One region of the Ensifer sp. LC384 genome, then DNA from elsewhere that is predicted to be linked to it. Evidence: riboswitches for the same ligand, from Rfam matches in the RefSeq annotation. Region 1 holds a riboswitch; each other region holds the start of a gene.
The links. Region 1 has a riboswitch for thiamine pyrophosphate ahead of BC363_RS06240 (ABC transporter permease). Riboswitches for the same ligand answer to the same signal wherever they lie in the genome.

Region 1 (4,246 bases):
GCGCATCGCGGAAGAGTGCTTCGAACGTGCCTGGGCCACTCGACCTTTCCGCCGCGATTTCGGCGGCAATGCCGCTCGTCAGCAACGCGCCTGTCGCGGCCTTCAGCCGATCCGGCTCGACGGCCATGAAGGCTGCAATCAAGGCACCCGACAGGCAGCCCGTTCCCGTCACTTGAGCCATGAGAGGGTGGCCGTTCTCAACCCGGATCGTGTGCCGATCCAGCGTAAGTTCGTCGATCGGCCCGGTCTTGATCTTCAGCACACCATCGACCTCACCGATGATCTCCATCTCGCTGGCATTGCCGCGAACACCGGAAGGTCCAGAGGCGATGAGCTCCCGGGCGAAGGCAAGCCGCGACGGCGAATAATCGCAATGCACGGGATCGACGATCCACGGCTTGTCGACATCACGCGCAACGGCGGTCGCCAGGCGGATCGCCGTTCGCCGCACTTCATCAAGCGTACCGAGGTTGACGACGAGCGAATCGGCGCGCCGGGCAAAGGCCTCTACCTCTTCGGGGGCCGATGTCATCGAGGGGACCGCGGCCACAGCCGCCAGGCCATCAGCGACGAACTTCTGCACCACCGTGTTCATCAGGCAATGCACACGGGGACGGCGCTGCCGAACAAGCGCCAGCGATGTAGCAGCATTTTCGACAAAGTGCGCTGTGTCCGTCATCGAATTTCCACCGCGATATCGTCGACATCAGGTGCCTGGCTAATCAGCCCGCTTTCAGCAAGGAATTTACCAAACCGCTCATAGCGACCGCGATCGAGCGCGGCCGGCCGCTTGGCGAAGCGCGGCAGCGTGTCCGTGAATGCGCTGCGGTTGAGTTCGTCGTCAAGATTTGGATAGGCTTTGACAAACAGCTTCCACGCTTCTTCAGGGTGATCGCCCCCTGCTCCACCGCGGCCAGGAATGGCCGCAATCGCTTGTCGGCGACCTTCGCCTTGTCGGTGACGAAGACGAGCTCGTCATAAACAGGCACGCCGTGTTCCTCAGGGAAGAACGATCTGCCCTCGTGCCCTTCAAGACGCATCTGCGTCAGCTCAAAATTCCTAAACCCCCCGATCGTCGCATCGACCTTGCCGGCGATCAGCGACGGCGACAGGGCGAAATTGACGTTGACGAGCTCGACATCTTCCTTCTTGAGGCCGGCCGAGGCGAGCATCCGACCGAGCATCGCGTCCTCGAAACCGGAGACGGAAAAGCCGATTTTCTTGCCCTTCAGATCGGCAAGGTCGCGGATCGGACCATCGTCAAGGACGGTGACGGTGTTGAGCGGTGTCTCGACCAGCGTACCCACCCGAACGAGCGGCAAACCAGCGGCATGATCGAGATAGAGGTTTGGCTGATAGTGCACGCCGATATCGGCCTGCCCCGCTGCAACGAGACGCGGCACGCTCGAGGGATCCGCCGGGGGGATGAGTTCGACCTCGAGCCCCGCCTTGTCGAACAAGCCGAGCTGTTTGGCGACCACGATCGGCGCATGGTCGGGATTGACAAACCACTCCAGCATCACCGTGAGCTTCTCGGCAGACGCCGAGCCGGCCGAAAAGACGACGCCTAGAGCAAAGCTGGCGGAAAGCAGAAGTTTGCGGGCCATGATTATGCGAACGCTCCCAATTGATCTTAGAAATTCAGGTTTCTCGCGCCCAGTGCGCGAGTGGACGGGTTGCCTCATCGACGAGAAGCCTAAGTGTGACCGCAAGCACGGCAAGAATCGCCATGGCAGCGAAGACGACGTCGGTCTGCATGCGGGCATTTGCCTGGACGATCACGAAGCCAAGCCCAGCAGATGCGCCGACCCATTCGCCGACGACAGCACCGAGCGGAGCCAACGGGGCTGCGACACGCAAGCCAGACACGAGCCCCGGCAGCGCCAGCGGTAACCGCACAAACCGCAACGCCTGCCAGTGACTCGCTTTGGTCAGCGCGACGGCATCAAGGATCTGCGCATCTGTACGGCGCAGGCCATCAGCGAATGCGGAAACAATCGGAAAGAAGATGATGATGGCCGCCATCACGATCTTCGAGGCCATGCCGAAGCCCAACCACAGCACCAATAAAGGCGCGATCACGAAGACGGGAAAGGCTTGAAGGACGAGTACGAAGGGCCAGACAAGCTTTCCGAGCCGCGGAAAAGCTGCGAGCCCGATAGCCGTCGCAGCGCCGAACGCCGTGCCAACCGCGAGGCCGGCCAGCATTTCGGCAATCGTCACCAAGCTTTGATCGAGAAGAAATGCCGGCTGCCGCACAAAGACGGCAAGTACCTCGAGGGGCGTCGGCAACAGATAGCGCGGCAGGGCGAAAACAAGCACCGCCAGTTGCCAGAAGACAGTAAGGACAGCAAGGCTGCGAACAAATGTGAACGCCAGGCGCATCGCCGGTCAGCCGACGCAACAACCCGGACGAAATGCAACCCCGCCATCCGGCGGCAACTTGGCAAAAGACAGCATCGATCGATCTCCAGACAAAACATCACGGAGACCCAGGTGAAAGCGAAGACGCGATTAGTTTGCCGAAAGCGGCTCTTTTCCCGTTCCTACGCCGGCATGACCCGGATCAGGTTCAAGGGTCCGGCTCACCGCCATCTCAGCACTGTAAAGTGCTCCCCTCGGAATACTTGAATCAATGGGAGAAATTCGAATGACTGTCAACGGCACTTCTGAGAAATTGGTCTTCCTAGACCGCTAAAACCCCCGAAACGTCAATGCTGTTGTCAATTTTTTCGCCGAATCCAGTCATCGGCGACGCCTGCATCACTCAAATAATAAAAAACACGAAAATGGACCATCCGCAATAAGCATTCGAGAGAACAAAATCATTTCCAGTACTACAAGAATTAACTCCAATATCACTATATAACTATAAATTAAATTTACGCTTTAATTCATCGAAGCGCGCTGTCATTCGATATCTATCACGAGATATACAATGAAGATCTACACACAAAAACGTGGAGAAAGCCATTATTTCTTCATAAATATCCCGAAGCGCCTAAGGCGCAACACTGGGAAAACCTCGATACGACAAATGAGGATGTGGCACGCCGAAAAGTCCTGGATCGGCTTGGTTAGTGGAGAGGCAGATTCGCGACTGCAGACATACCGAGCTCGGCGCAAATCACGTTTCCCGTGATGAAGGAAACGGCGAAGAGCCACGCGGATGGTTGTCAAGCTTAACATCCTTGCCGGGGTCATGGTCCTTTCCGAGGTCGTTGCCTCATGATGATGTTCGGGCCGGGCGCTTCAACGTGTGCAACGGCGTGCCTGTTTGGCCACCAGCCGATTGACCGAAGTCACCGCAACCACCGTCCCGGCGGGGACATCGCAGACCCGCTTGGGGCCTACAAACTCGTAGAGAAAGTCAGGCTCCTTTTCCCGGAACTCCATTCAAATGTAGTGCCATCCACCCAGATGCAATGAAGGATGACGGCAAGCTTCCGAGCAACAGCGACTTGCGCCTTTTTCATCCCAATGCGTTTCGCAAGCCGCAGCCCCCATGCCTTCAACGAGCACCATTTCTTGGTGCGATGTAGTAGGACTGACGCAGCTTCGAACAGATAGGTCCGTAAAAGGCGATCGCCCCATTTTGAGGTCTTTCCGTTGGTGTCGGTCTCCCCCGATTGTTTTCGCCTGGGCGTCAGACCAAGATAAGCACCAATCGTCGTGGCCGATCTGAACCGACTAGGATCATCGATGGTGTGGCGGAATGTCAGCGCCGTAATCGCGCCGATGCCGGGCACAGTCATCAGCCGGCGGATTGTTTCATCGGTGCGAGCAAGTCCTGCCATCCGTTTATCGAGCTTTTCCTGTTCACGACAAACTTGCTCATGAATGGAAAGCAGCGGTTCGATGACATCCCGAAGAACATGGCCGGTATCAACTAATTCTACGACCTTACGCCGGAACATCGATCCGATAGCACGCTCGAAGAGCAGGCCATACTCCTTTAGCATCGCCCGGATCTTATTTTCCAAATCACGTCTTATTTGGATCAAGCGCGAGCGGGTCACGAGCAGAGATCGAACCTGCTGACTTTCAGCGCTCTTGACCTTCACCTCCCTGTACCAACCGATACGAACCAGTTCAGCCAGACCGCGGGCATCGTTCTCGTCACTCTTGTTCATGCGCACCGACAATGCCGCTTTCGCATGCCGTGCGTCGATGCAGACGACGGGAAGATCTATGCGCGTGAGCTCATGCCACAATCAACTCGACATGGCGCCGGTCTCAAAGCCGA
Region 2 (4,246 bases), on a different contig from region 1:
GCCCCAAGCACGACCGGCGGCACCAGCAGCACCAGCGAGGTGCTGGCGGTGACAGTGCTGGCAAAAGCCCTGGCCAAGGTCGGGGCGTGGCGACGCGCCACAACAGTACCTGCGGCGCGGATCATCGCGGCGGCAACGCCGACGCAAAGGAATGCCGAGAGGACGGCGATGACGATGCTGGTGATGAGGGCACGATGCACGCTCGGGTCGCCCGCAAGCTTCACCAGGTCCGCACGCAGGCCCGAGCCGAGGACGGCCATCAGCGGCGCCCCGATAAAGAGCAGCGAGAACAGGATCCAGCCGGCATCGGATGCACGGGAGAGGCCGGTTCGTGCATCGTAGCGTCTGGAGGCACGGCCTGTGGTCGCGCTTTGCGCGGGTTCGGTCGCGACACGGGCCAGTGCCAGGAGCAGGGCTCCGGTCATGACGATCTGTAGGGCGGACAGAGCGATCGCCCGGGGTGGATCGAAATCGAAGCGCAGCGCCTGGTAGATCGCGACCTCGATGGTGCTGGCGGCAGGCCCGCCGCCGAGCGTCAGCACGAGGGTGAAGCTGGTGGCGCAGAGCATGAAGACGAGCCCGGCTGCCCCCGGCAACAATCCACGAAGGACCGGCCATTCGACAAAGCGGAAGAGTGCGGCCGGCGGCATGCCCAGATTGGCGGCGGTTCTCCAATATTCCGAGGGTATCCGCTCAAGGCCGGCGAGGAAAAGGCGCGCGACAAGCGGCATGTTGAAGAAGACATGGGCAAGCAGGATGCCGAAGAGGCCATAGATGCTCACGGGCTGCTGCAGCCCGAGCTCTGCAAGGGCGGTGTTGAGCACGCCCTGCCGGCCCCAGATCTCGATCAGCCCGAGTGCGCCGACCAGCACCGGCAGACCGAGCGGCAGGGCCATGATCCGCAGCACCCAGACGCGGCCGGGAAAGGCGGTCCGGCGCGCGAGTGCCCGCGCGACCGGAATGGCCAGAGCAACCGAAAGCAGCGTCGAAAGGCTCGCCTGCAGCAAGGTGAAGCGCGTTACCCGCCAGATATAGGCATCGAACAGGACGCCGTTGCCAAAATCCCCGCTCTGGAGCAGAAGCGCTGCAATTGCGAGGCCGACAAAAAGCAGGATGCCGCCGAGGCCCACGGCCCCGGCGGTAATCGTGATCCTGTTTTCGGCAGGCGCGAACAAGCGCGCCTCAGTTCTTGCTCATGGCGGCGAGCCATTCGTCGATCCAGGCCTTGCGGTTTGCCGCGACCTCTTCCGACGGCAGCAGGAAGGTCTTTTCCGGATTGACCAGCTTGCCGAAAGCGTCGGGCAGGGGTTCCTTGGTCGCTGCGACCGGCATCATCCAGTTGGTGGTCGGAATGATTGACTGGAACTCCGGACCGGTCATGAAGGCGAGAAATTGCTTGGCAAGCTCCGGCTCCTTGGCGCTCTTGGTCATGCCGGCGACTTCGATCTGGATGTAGTGGCCTTCCGAAAAGGCGGCCGCCTGATAGCGATCGGTGTTTTCCGCCACCATGTGGTAGGCGGGCGACGTCGTGTAGGACAGCACCATCGGCGCCTCGCCCTTGGTGAACAGGCCATAGGCTTCCGACCAGCCCGGCGTCACGGTCAGCACACGGCCCTTGAGCTTGGCCCAGGCGGCACCCGCCTCGTCGCCATAGACGGCCTTGACCCACAGAAGCAGACCGAGACCCGGCGTCGAGGTGCGCGGATCCTCGATGACGATCTTTTGCGACGGGTCGCCCTCGACCAGCTCCTTGAGGCTCTTCGGCGGCGTCGTCAAAGCCTGGGTGTCATAGACGACGGCGAAATGGCCGTAGTCATAGGGGAGGAAGGTGTCGTCGGAGAAGTTGCCGGGCACCTTGATGCCCACTGCTTCGATGCCGTGCGGCGCGAAGAAGCCGGTGGCCTTGGCCTCGGCGACGAGATTGGTGTCGAGGCCGAGCACGATGTCGGCCTTGGAGGCCGCGCCTTCGAGCTTGAGGCGCGTCAGCAACTCGACGCCATCGGCGACGCCGACATAGGTGACCTTGCATTCGCAGGTCTTTTCAAAGGCTTCGGCGACCTTGGCACCCGGGCCCCATTCGGTGATGAAGCTTTCATAGGTGTAGACGGTCAGCGTCTTTTCCGCAGCGACGGCATTGGCCGCGAAGACAAGGCTCGCAGTCGCGGCAAGCGCTAGCCGGCTAAGGAACTTCAGTTGCGATGAATTGGACATGGCAGGCACCTCTCCCTAGTAATGATGTTGCATGGGAAAAGGGCGTATCGATCCGATCGCGTCTAATCCCTCCGCCGGTATGAGCCGGATCAGGTTCCGCGGGTTGGCGTTCAACGCCTCTCAGCCTTCGGCCGCCATGCGGTCGGAAGGCACCCCGTTAGAGCGGGTAGAGATTTACCGCCGAGCCGGTTTGATGGCAAGCGAAGTTTGGGGACGGAGAAAGCATGCGCCCCGCGTTTTCGCGCCGGCGGCGCATGGGGTAAATTTGTCCGTAGAGACATGAGACCCGGACGCGGAAGGAGTCTGCGATGACAGACATGCTCGTTCGCCTTTATGCCCTGCCGGCACAGCCCAGATCGCCGCTTGCGGACGGCATCGGCATTCACCGCGCGATGGCGCCCGAACGCAGGCTCGTCGTTCCCTGGATCGAGCAGACGTTCGGCTCCGGCTGGGCGGGCGAGGCGGAGGCCGCCTTCGCCTCGATGCCGACACGCATGCACATCGCGGTGTTTCAGGATCGCATCGTCGGCTTTGCCTGCCACGATGTCACCGCGCTCGGCTTCTTCGGGCCGACCGGTGTCGATGAGGCCATGCGCGGGCGCGGGATCGGCGAGGCGCTCTTGCGCGAGAGCCTGACGGCGATGCGCAATGCGGGCTACTGCATAATTCCTTAAATCGGAGTCGATTTAAGGAGAAAATTATGCAGCAGGTATAAAGCGTTACAGCGTCCTTTGCGCGTCATATTTGACGCGCGGCGCTGTATGGTCACGCGATCATCGGCGGCGTCGGCCCTGCCGAATTCTACCGGCGCGCGGTGGGCGCCATAGAGATCCCCGATTCCATGCCCGGCATCTATGCGGAGATGCTGTTTCCCGATCCCTTGCCCGACGAACACTGAAGATCACTGAAGATCACGGGCGACGGCGGCGCAAAATCGCCGGATCGCCCCTTCGTTCGGTTTTCTTGCTTTTCCTTGCCCGTGCCTTTGCGCTATGGGCTTTGCCATGGCCCGATCCACCTTCACCATTCTGCTCGGCGGTGCGCTGACCCTCACCGAGCGCGTTGCGCGCCAGCTCGCAGGCAGCCGCTTTGTTGCCGCCGATGGCGGCATGCGGCATGCGCGGACCCTGTCCGTGATCCCCGACGTCTGGGTGGGCGATTTCGATTCGACCGAGGAGACGCTGCTCACGGAGTTTGCCAGCGTCCCGCGTGAGCCCTATCCTGCCGCCAAGGCCGCGACCGACGGCGAAATCGCCGTCGAGGCGGCACTTTCGCGTGGCGCGGAAGCGCTGATCTTTGCCGGGGCACTTGGCGGCACACGCAGCGACCATGCATTCCTGCACCTGCTTCAGGCCGTTTCGCTGGCCGAGCGTGGGTTGCCGGTGTTCATGACCTCGGGCGAGGAGGAGGCCTATCCGCTGCTGGCAGGCGAGATCGAAATCGATCTGCCGAAGGGCAGCCTGTTCTCGATCCTCGGGTTGACCGATCTCTTCGGCCTTTCGATCGTCGGTGCGCGTTATCCGCTTACCAATTTCACGGTGCCGTTCGGGTCTTCCCGCACCGTATCCAATGTCGCGGAGGGTCCCCTTCGCATTTCCCTCGACACCGGCCGGGCGATCGTTCTCGCCCGCCCCTACGACCTTTCCGGAGCCTGAGCCTTGGCGCCTCCCATTCTGAAACTCGACGATATCTTCCTGACCTTCGGTGGCACGCCGCTTCTGGCCGGCGCCAACCTGCAGGTGGAGCCGGGGGATCGCATCTGCCTTGTCGGGCGCAACGGTTCCGGCAAATCGACGCTGATGAAGATCGCCGCCGGTCTTGCCGAAGCGCAATCCGGCGAAATATTCCGCCACCCTTCGGCGACGGTTCGTTACCTGCCCCAGGCGCCGGATTTCGACGGCTACGACACAGTGCAGGCCTATGCCGAGGCGGGCCTTGGCCCGAGCGACGACCCTTACCGGGTCGCCTATCTGCTGCAGCATCTGGGCCTGACCGGCGAAGAAGACCCGGCGCGCCTGTCTGGCGGCGAGGCGCG
Region 3 (4,246 bases), on a different contig from region 1:
CGAAGAAACAGAGCGCTTGCATCTCGTCGGTCATGTCGGTGCGACCGGCCGAAAGACGGACATGGGACTGCGGCATCAGGATGCGGGCGAGCGCGATCGTGCGGACGAAATCGATCGGATCGACCGGCGGCGCATCGGCGAGCTTCGATCCAGGGATCGGAATCAGCATGTTGATCGGCACGCTTTCAGGGGCCATGGGAAGATTGGCGAGCGTCACAAGCATGGAGACACGGTCGTCGACGGTTTCGCCCATCCCCAGGATACCCCCGGCGCAGACTTTGATGCCGGCCTCGCGCACGTTGGCGAGCGTTTCGAGACGGTCGGCAAAGGTTCGGGTGGTGATGATCTCGCTGTAGAAACGTTCGGACGTATCGACATTGTGATTGTAGTAGTCGAGGCCAGCATCTGCGAGCGACGCCGTCTGCGCCGGCGACAGCATGCCGAGCGTCATGCAGGTCTCCATACCGAGCGCCTTGACGCCGCCCACCATGGCGACGATCGCCTCCATGTCGCGATCTTTCGGGCTGCGCCAGGCTGCCCCCATGCAATAGCGGGTGGCGCCGCCCGCCTTGGCTTTACGGGCCTCCGCGATCACCCTTTCGACTTCCATCAATTTCGAGGCCTTGAGCCCGGTCGGATAGTGCGCCGACTGGCTGCAATAACCGCAATCCTCCGCGCATCCGCCGGTCTTGATCGACAGCAGCCGGCTCATCTGCACGGCATTCGGATCGAAATGCGCGCGGTGGACGGTTTGCGCGCGAAAGAGGAGGTCGTTGAAAGGGAGATTATAGATTTTTCTCGCTTTATCGAGATTCGAGCTCTCATCGGCGGTCGGGGAGTTGGCCGGAACTCCCTCGTTCTGCACACCTGCATCCAGCATAAGTTGATCGCCCTCGTTGTTGCATCCGTATTATAGATAGAATCTGATATTATCTATAATTCTTCCTCGGCAGCGGAGACGCAACCAACTGAAGGGCGAGGCAGCAGATGACTTCAACCATAGAAGGTATTGGAAGGGGCTGACTGACTGTCGCGGCTGTCCAACCGGAACCCCAAAACGCTTTAAAAAACAGCGTTCCGAGCGCCGTCCGTCAGCCGACGATAGCAAAGGCATTCCGCGTGGAACCGGAGGCGTTTTTGACCGGTTTCTGCCCGATCCACTGGACATGGCGCTCCAGGACTGCGGCCGCATTTTCGATCTTGCCCTGCCGAAGGAAGGCGAGAATTGCTCGGTGGTCATGGTCCGTCCGCACCTCCCATTCCGACCGCCAGGTCGAAAACAGGAAGCGGGCGCTGACAGCATGCAAATCGTCGATCGCGGCAAGCAGACGTGGCATACCGCACGGCGTCAGTAGCAGCCGGTGAAAGCGCCGGTTCGCCTCCTCCCAGGAGCGCACATCGCGGGAATTGTCCGCGGCGACCGTCGCCTCTTCAGCCAGATCGAGGATCGCCGGCGTCAGGTGCGGGGCCGCATGACGCAGCGCCAGAACTTCGAGCGCGGCGCGCATTTGTGCGACCTCGCGAAGCTCCTTGAGATCGAATGAAGCGACGCGCACGCCACGACGCGGTTCGCTAATGGCGAGACCCTGCGCCTCCAGCCTGCGGAAGGCCTCGCGCACGGGCACGTGGCTCGCCCCAAATTCCTCGGCGATATGGTCCTGCCGGAGTTTCGTGCCTGGTTCCAATTGGCCCGTCACGATCCGGTCAGCAAGGATGCGGCTGATGCGGCTGGCAACTGTATCGTCATTGATTGCGGTCATTTTTTATAGATAATTTGCGGCAGCCTTGTTGTCGAGCCAGCTCAAGGAATGTGAGATGGAGGAAAAACAAATGCCCGAGGACGCCGGACCGCGAAAAGTGAACGCCGAATATGCGATTGAGTACCTCCAGGAGCAACCGGAAGCCGGGCTTTGCTGCGAGGATCGGCGCTGGTGGATTACGCCGAACGCAAACGAAACCGATCAGATGGTCCTTAATCTTGATGCGGCTGAGGCTGAGCGGCTCAAGGATGATCCACGCCTGCGACTCGTCTCCGGAATCGCTCATGCGGGCCGGTCGCTCTGGGTCGTTCGAAGAATGACTTAGCTGTGCGCCATGCTCCAACGTCTCTGAGCGCCAGGCTGTGGGTGCATCCACGGCCTGAGCGTTGTTCCTTGCGGCGGCGTTTTCAACCATCATTCTGCTCCAACACTTGACAGAGTGCGGCTATCGTCGTTCAACTCGTTCATTCACCAGGGGAGTCCCGACAAGGGGCTGAGATATTGCTGGGCGGATCGGCTCTTTCGACCGCAGCGCAATGACCCGTTGAACCTGATCCAGTTCATGCTGGCGTAGGGACGGTGGGAACGACGGCAGTCGCGACAGCTCCTTTTTTGCGATCGCGTGGACGGGTCTCTATCTTTCCAGCTCCAGGATCTGGGTCTCCAAATGTCAACGTTGGAGCCAGCCAATGGTTTTTTCAGATGCCGTAGACGAGCCAAACTTCGGGCATAGGCAGCTACACTCACGGACGTTAGCGCGCCGGCGCACGGGTGAATGGTGCTGCAGCGCCGGCCAGGCAACGGCTCGAACGGCTGCCAAATGAGGCCGGTGCTGATCAAGGGAGCGGGTGTCGTCGGTCTTGTCACTGCCTACGAGCTGGCACGACGCGGCATTGATGTCGACGTTGTCGAACAGGCCCAACACATTGGCGCCGGGGCATCCTGGTTTGCCGGCGGCATGCTGGCGCCCTGGTGTGAGCGCGAGAGTGCCGACGAGAGGGTCGAACGCGTCGGTGCGACAGCCATCGAGTGGTGGAAGGCGGCGCTGCCCGGCAAAGTCGCGCAAGAGGGCACACTCGTCGTCGCCGCCGCGCGTGACACCCGCGAACTCGATCGCTTCGCGACGCGAACCACCGGGCACAGATGGCTGGATGCAGAAGAGATAGCCGAGCTGGAACCGGATCTCGCCGGTCGTTTCGCGCGTGCGCTCTACTTCCCCAGGGAAGCCCATCTCGATCCGAGAGAAGCGCTGTCGTCACTCCGTGACACATTGATGGCCATGGGCGTGCGTTTTCACTTCGGCCAGACGACCGATGCCACCGTCAGCCACCGTTTCGATTGGCGTATCGATTGCACCGGCCGTGCCAGGCTCCCGGATGATGCCGCCCTGCGGGGCGTGCGCGGCGAGATGCTCTATCTGCGCACCGGCGACATTCAACTGTCGCGCCCAGTGCGCTTCCTGCATCCACGACACCCCCTCTACGTCGTTCCACGCCGCCAGGGTCTCTTCATGGTCGGGGCAACAATGATCGAGAGCGAAACGTGCGGCCCTATTGCTGCACGCTCGCTGATGGAACTCTTGAACGCCGCCTACGCCCTGCACCCAGCCTTCGGCGAGGCGGAGATCACCGAGACCGGGACTGGTGTTCGCCCTGCCTATCCCGACAACCTGCCGAGGATCACCCGAAGCGGCTCGACCTTTTGCGTGAACGGTCTGTATCGACATGGGTTCCTGCTCTCGCCAGCCCTTGCGCACGACGTTGCCGAATGTCTGCTCAACCCGAACCACCAATCGGAGTTCCATGATGAATCTTAACGTCAATGGCGACGAGCACGAGATCGCCTGCTCGACGCTCGCCGAACTGATGGCGGCACTCGACTATGAAGGAAGCTGGCTGGCGACTGCGGTCAACGGCGAACTCGTTCACGCGGCCGACCGCGATGGCTGGCGTCTGCGCGACCATGACCGCATCGAAATCCTCTCACCGATGAAAGGTGGCTGAACATGCTGCAAGTCTACGACACGGAAATCACCTCCCGACTGCTCCTGGGCACAGCAGGCTATCCATCGCCAGCCGTGCTTTCGGACGCCGTGCGGGCTTCACAGACACAAATCATCACCGTCTCCTTGAGACGCGAAACGGCCGGCGGCAAAGCGGGCGGTGCGTTTTTCGACCTGATCCGCGAGCTCGGGACGAAAATACTGCCGAACACGGCCGGCTGCCACACCACCAAGGAGGCGGTCCTCACCGCCAAGATGGCGCGCGAGGTGTTCAGGACGAACTGGATCAAGCTCGAAGTGATCGGCAATCACGACACGCTGCAGCCGGACGTGTTCGCGCTGGTCGAAGCCGCACGGATCCTTTCGAACGAGGGCTTCGAGGTCTTTCCCTATACGACCGACGATCTTGTCGTCGCCGAGCGCCTGCTGGAAGCTGGCTGCCGCGTGTTGATGCCCTGGTGTGCGCCGATCGGCAGTGCCATGG
Region 4 (4,246 bases), on a different contig from region 1:
AGCCGCCATCTTTGCGGCCGCGTGTCGACAAGTTGCGGCCCCAGACGTGGATGCTCGGGTCAAGCCCGAGCATGACGGAGGGAGAGGGGGGCCTTCAGTTAATACAGAGCCGAAATCCTACGCCAGAAGGGGCGGTTCGCCGCCCCTTCTGGCGTGGTCGTTATCGCTGCACTACGGCGTCGTCGCCGACCGGCAGATAGAGATCGCCGCCGTCGCGATACTTGGCTGCCATCGCCTGCAGACCTTCCTTCTGCGCCTCGGCGCGGATGTCGTGCGAGATCCGCATCGAGCAGAATTTCGGCCCGCACATCGAGCAGAAATGCGCGACCTTGTGCGCCTCCTTCGGCAAGGTCTCGTCGTGGAAGGAGCGCGCGGTCTCCGGGTCGAGCGACAGGTTGAACTGGTCCTCCCAGCGGAACTCGAAACGGGCGCGCGACAGGGCGTCGTCCCGGGTGCGGGCCGCCGGATGTCCCTTGGCGAGATCAGCTGCGTGGGCTGCGATCTTGTAGGTGATGACCCCGGTCTTGACGTCGTTGCGATCCGGCAGGCCCAGGTGCTCCTTCGGCGTCACGTAGCAGAGCATGGCCGTGCCGAACCAGCCGATCATCGCAGCACCTATGCCCGACGTGATGTGGTCGTAGCCGGGCGCGATGTCGGTCGTCAGGGGCCCAAGCGTATAGAACGGCGCCTCGCCACAGACGGCGAGCTGCTTGTCCATGTTTTCCTTGATCTTGTGCATCGGCACGTGGCCCGGCCCCTCGATCATCACCTGGCAATCCTTGGCCCAGGCGATCTTCGTCAACTCGCCCAGCGTTTCCAGTTCGGCAAATTGGGCGGCGTCGTTGGCATCGGCGATCGAGCCCGGGCGCAGGCCGTCACCGAGCGAAAACGAGACGTCGTAGGCACGGCAGATATCGCAGATCTCTTCGAAGTGCTCGTAGAGAAAGCTCTCCTTGTGATGGTGCAGGCACCACTTGGCCATGATCGAGCCGCCGCGCGAGACGATGCCCGTGACCCGGTCGACCGTCAGCGGGATATAGTGAAGCCGGACACCGGCATGGATTGTGAAGTAGTCGACGCCCTGTTCCGCCTGTTCGATCAGCGTGTCGCGATAGACCTCCCAGGTCAGGTCCTCGGCGATGCCGTTGACCTTTTCGAGCGCCTGGTAGAGCGGCACGGTGCCGATCGGCACCGGCGAATTGCGGATGATCCATTCGCGGATGTTGTGGATGTTGCGGCCGGTCGAAAGGTCCATGACCGTGTCTGCGCCCCAACGCGTTGCCCAGACCATCTTTTCGACTTCCTCGGCCATCGAAGAGGTGACGGCGGAGTTGCCGATATTGGCATTGATCTTCACCAGGAAGTTCCGGCCGATGATCATCGGTTCGCATTCCGGATGGTTGATGTTGGCGGGCAGGACGGCGCGGCCGCTGGCGATTTCCTGGCGGACGAATTCGGGCGTGACGTGATCGGGAATATGGGCGCCGAAGCTTTCGCCGTCGCGCTGCGTGGCGCGCGCGGCGTCGCGGCCGAGGTTTTCGCGGATGGCGACGAACTCCATCTCGGGCGTGATGATGCCGGCCCGTGCATAGGCAAGTTGCGTCACGGCGCGCCGGCCGGTGGCACGCAAGGGCGCATGACGGACGGGAAAGGTTGGCGTCAGCCGGTCTCCGGAGGCAAAGCCGTTGTCTTCCGGCCGGACGCTGCGCCCGTCATAGGCTTCGACATCGCCACGTGCGATGATCCAGTTGCGGCGCGGCCGTGGCAGCCCTTCCTCGATGCGGATGTTGGCGTCTTCCACGGTATAGGGCCCGGAGGCATCATAGACCGTGACCGGCGGCTCGCCCGACGTGGGGTGCAGGGCGATTTCGCGCATCGGCACGCGGATATCAGGATGGATCGTGCCTGGTTTGTAGACCTTCTTCGAGGCGGGAAGCGGGCCTTTGGTGACCGTGAGGTCTGCGGGTTTGGTGACAATATTCATGATGAGGCTCCAAGTTTGCGGTTGGAGACCCAGTTCTGAAGCCGGAAGGAAAAGACAGGTCCGCCCGGATTTCCGCGCGATTGACGGACCCGTGGCGTCGATGTCTGCACCGTCCCTACGCCAGTATGAACTGGATCAGGTTCAACGGGTCACTGCGCCTCGGTCGGCAAAGCCGATCCGCCCAGCAGTATCTCAGCCCCTTGACGGGACCCCCCTGGTGAATGCCTAGAGATAGCCATCGATCCGGATGCGCAGTCAAGCGCTAATCCGAAGGTCGCGTGTCAGGCCTGTTGATCGCTTACTAGCGGCCCGGCTTTTCGACTGACGGGCGATCGGCATAATCCGCCCGGTTGATGCCGTGCCGCTGCAGCTTGTCGTAGAAGGTCTTGCGCGGAATGCCCAGTGCCTCGATCGTCGCCTTGACGTCGCCGCGCTGCGCCCGCAGCGCTTCTTTCAGAATTTCTGCCTCGTAGCGCTCGAGTCGTTCGGGCAGGGCGGCACCGGTTGGCACTGCGGCGGCGGTCGGCTGTCCGAGCGCCCCTTCGACGCCAAGGGCGACGCGCTCGGCGAAATGCGAGAGTTCGCGCACATTGCCGGGCCAGGAATGGGACATCAGATAGTGGTGCACCGCCGGCGAAACCGTCGGCACGTCGCGCTTGAACCGCTCGCCCGCGCGCGTCAGGAAATGCGAAAAGAGAAGCGGGATGTCGTCCCGGCGTTCGCGCAGCGGCGGGATCGACAGGGTGACGACGTTCAGCCGGAAATAGAGATCCTCGCGAAAGTCGCCCCGCTGGGCCGGGTCACCAAGGTCGATCTTGGCGGCGGCGATCACGCGGATATCCACCGGTCGCACGACATTGGTGCCGAGCGGCGTGATTTCGCGGGCTTCGAGAACACGCAGCATCTTGACCTGCGTTGCCGGCGGCATCGCTTCGATTTCATCGAGGAAAAGCGTGCCGCCACTTGCATGCTCGATACGGCCGATGCGCTTCTTCAAGGCGCCGGTAAAGGCGCCCTGCTCGTGGCCGAAAAGCTCGCTTTCGATCACCGTTTCCGGCAGTGCGCCGCAGTTGAGCGCCACGAAGTTGCCGTCGCGGCGCCGGCTCCAATTGTGCAGCAGCGTCGCCACCACCTCCTTGCCGCTGCCGGTTTCGCCGGCAACGAGCACATCCACGTCGGTGTCGGCGATATGCTGCAAGGTCTGGCGCAGCCGTTCCATGACCGGCGTCTGGCCAATCAGCGGCAGGCTTTCGCCGGCGACTTCCGCTGCACGCTTCAGGGCACGGTTTTCCATCACCAGCCGGCGCTTTTCCAGGGCGCGGCGCGCGCTCTGCACAAGACGGTCGGCGGCAAAAGGTTTCGGAATGAAGTCGTAGACGCCGTCCTGCATGGCCTGAACGGCCATCGGAATATCGCCGTGCCCGGTCACCAGAATGACCGGCAGGTCGGGGTCGAAATCGGCGATGCGGCGAAAGAGTGTCAGGCCATCGATCCCCGGCATGCGGATATCGCTGATGACGATGCCGTCGAAGCCCGGGCCGAGGAGTATGAGCGCTTCCGCCGCGCCGGGAAAGGCGGAGACGGTGAGGCCGGCAAGCTCCAGCGTCTGCTTCATCGCCTTCCTGAGCTCGCTGTCGTCGTCGACGAGGCATACGGATTGTTGCATCGCTCAGGCCCTCTTCAAGCGAACGGTGAAGACGGTACCGTCGGGGCCGGTCTTGACCTCGATGTCGCCGCCATAGTCGACGACGATTTCCTTGGAGATGGCAAGGCCGAGACCGAGGCCCTCATCCTTGGACGTGTTGAACGGGGTGAACAGATCCTCGAGGATATCGGGCCTGATGCCCGGGCCATTGTCGGCGACAACAAGGGAAACAGTGTCGGAGGCGCCTATCTCGCACCGCACACGGATCTCCGCGTCTGCCCGGTCGCCAAGGGCTTCCAGGGCATTCTGCAGCAGGTTGATCAGCACCTGTTCAATCCGGATACGGTTGCCGAGCACGCTGAGCCCGTTCTCCGGCAGATCGATGACGATCGCGTCCATGCGGCCGGCAAAGCGGCTGCGCAGCAGCATTCGTGCGCCTTCGATCACCTCTGGCACGGACGTCGGTTCGGCGACGAATCGTCCCTTGCGCGCAAAACTGCGCAGCTCGTCGGTGATGGTGCCGACCCGCTCGGTCAGCGCGGCGATGCTTTCGAGGTTTTCGACCGCTGTCTCCTGCTGGCCGCGATCGAGGAAGGTGCGCGCATTGTCGGCATAGG

Region 2: another riboswitch for thiamine pyrophosphate. It lies ahead of thiB (thiamine ABC transporter substrate binding subunit); the one in region 1 lies ahead of BC363_RS06240 (ABC transporter permease).
Region 3: another riboswitch for thiamine pyrophosphate. It lies ahead of thiO (glycine oxidase ThiO); the one in region 1 lies ahead of BC363_RS06240 (ABC transporter permease).
Region 4: another riboswitch for thiamine pyrophosphate. It lies ahead of thiC (phosphomethylpyrimidine synthase ThiC); the one in region 1 lies ahead of BC363_RS06240 (ABC transporter permease).

What each region holds. Positions count from the first base shown of each region.
Region 1 covers NZ_MBST01000004.1:208,381-212,626, reverse strand. The annotation lists gene BC363_RS06250 (hydroxyethylthiazole kinase) at 1-679, opposite strand, end outside; partial or broken gene BC363_RS06245 (ABC transporter substrate-binding protein) at 676-1,520, opposite strand; gene BC363_RS06240 (ABC transporter permease) at 1,642-2,385, opposite strand; TPP riboswitch at 2,527-2,629, opposite strand; partial or broken gene BC363_RS06235 (IS110 family transposase) at 3,351-4,246, opposite strand, start outside.
Region 2 covers NZ_MBST01000056.1:79,472-83,717, forward strand. The annotation lists gene thiP (thiamine/thiamine pyrophosphate ABC transporter permease ThiP) at 1-1,151, opposite strand, end outside; gene thiB (thiamine ABC transporter substrate binding subunit) at 1,183-2,211, opposite strand; TPP riboswitch at 2,261-2,378, opposite strand; partial or broken gene BC363_RS27940 (GNAT family N-acetyltransferase) at 2,520-2,882, shown strand; partial or broken gene BC363_RS36130 (GNAT family N-acetyltransferase) at 2,960-3,109, shown strand; gene BC363_RS27945 (thiamine diphosphokinase) at 3,216-3,866, shown strand; gene BC363_RS27950 (ABC-F family ATP-binding cassette domain-containing protein) at 3,870-4,246, shown strand, end outside.
Region 3 covers NZ_MBST01000008.1:78,388-82,633, reverse strand. The annotation lists gene bioB (biotin synthase BioB) at 1-880, opposite strand, end outside; gene BC363_RS09250 (GntR family transcriptional regulator) at 1,092-1,760, opposite strand; gene BC363_RS35075 (hypothetical protein) at 1,744-2,175, opposite strand; TPP riboswitch at 2,224-2,355, shown strand; gene thiO (glycine oxidase ThiO) at 2,581-3,576, shown strand; gene thiS (sulfur carrier protein ThiS) at 3,566-3,763, shown strand; gene BC363_RS09230 (thiazole synthase) at 3,766-4,246, shown strand, end outside.
Region 4 covers NZ_MBST01000003.1:121,759-126,004, reverse strand. The annotation lists gene thiC (phosphomethylpyrimidine synthase ThiC) at 161-1,984, opposite strand; TPP riboswitch at 2,079-2,210, opposite strand; gene BC363_RS04785 (sigma-54 dependent transcriptional regulator) at 2,286-3,650, opposite strand; gene BC363_RS04780 (sensor histidine kinase) at 3,654-4,246, opposite strand, start outside.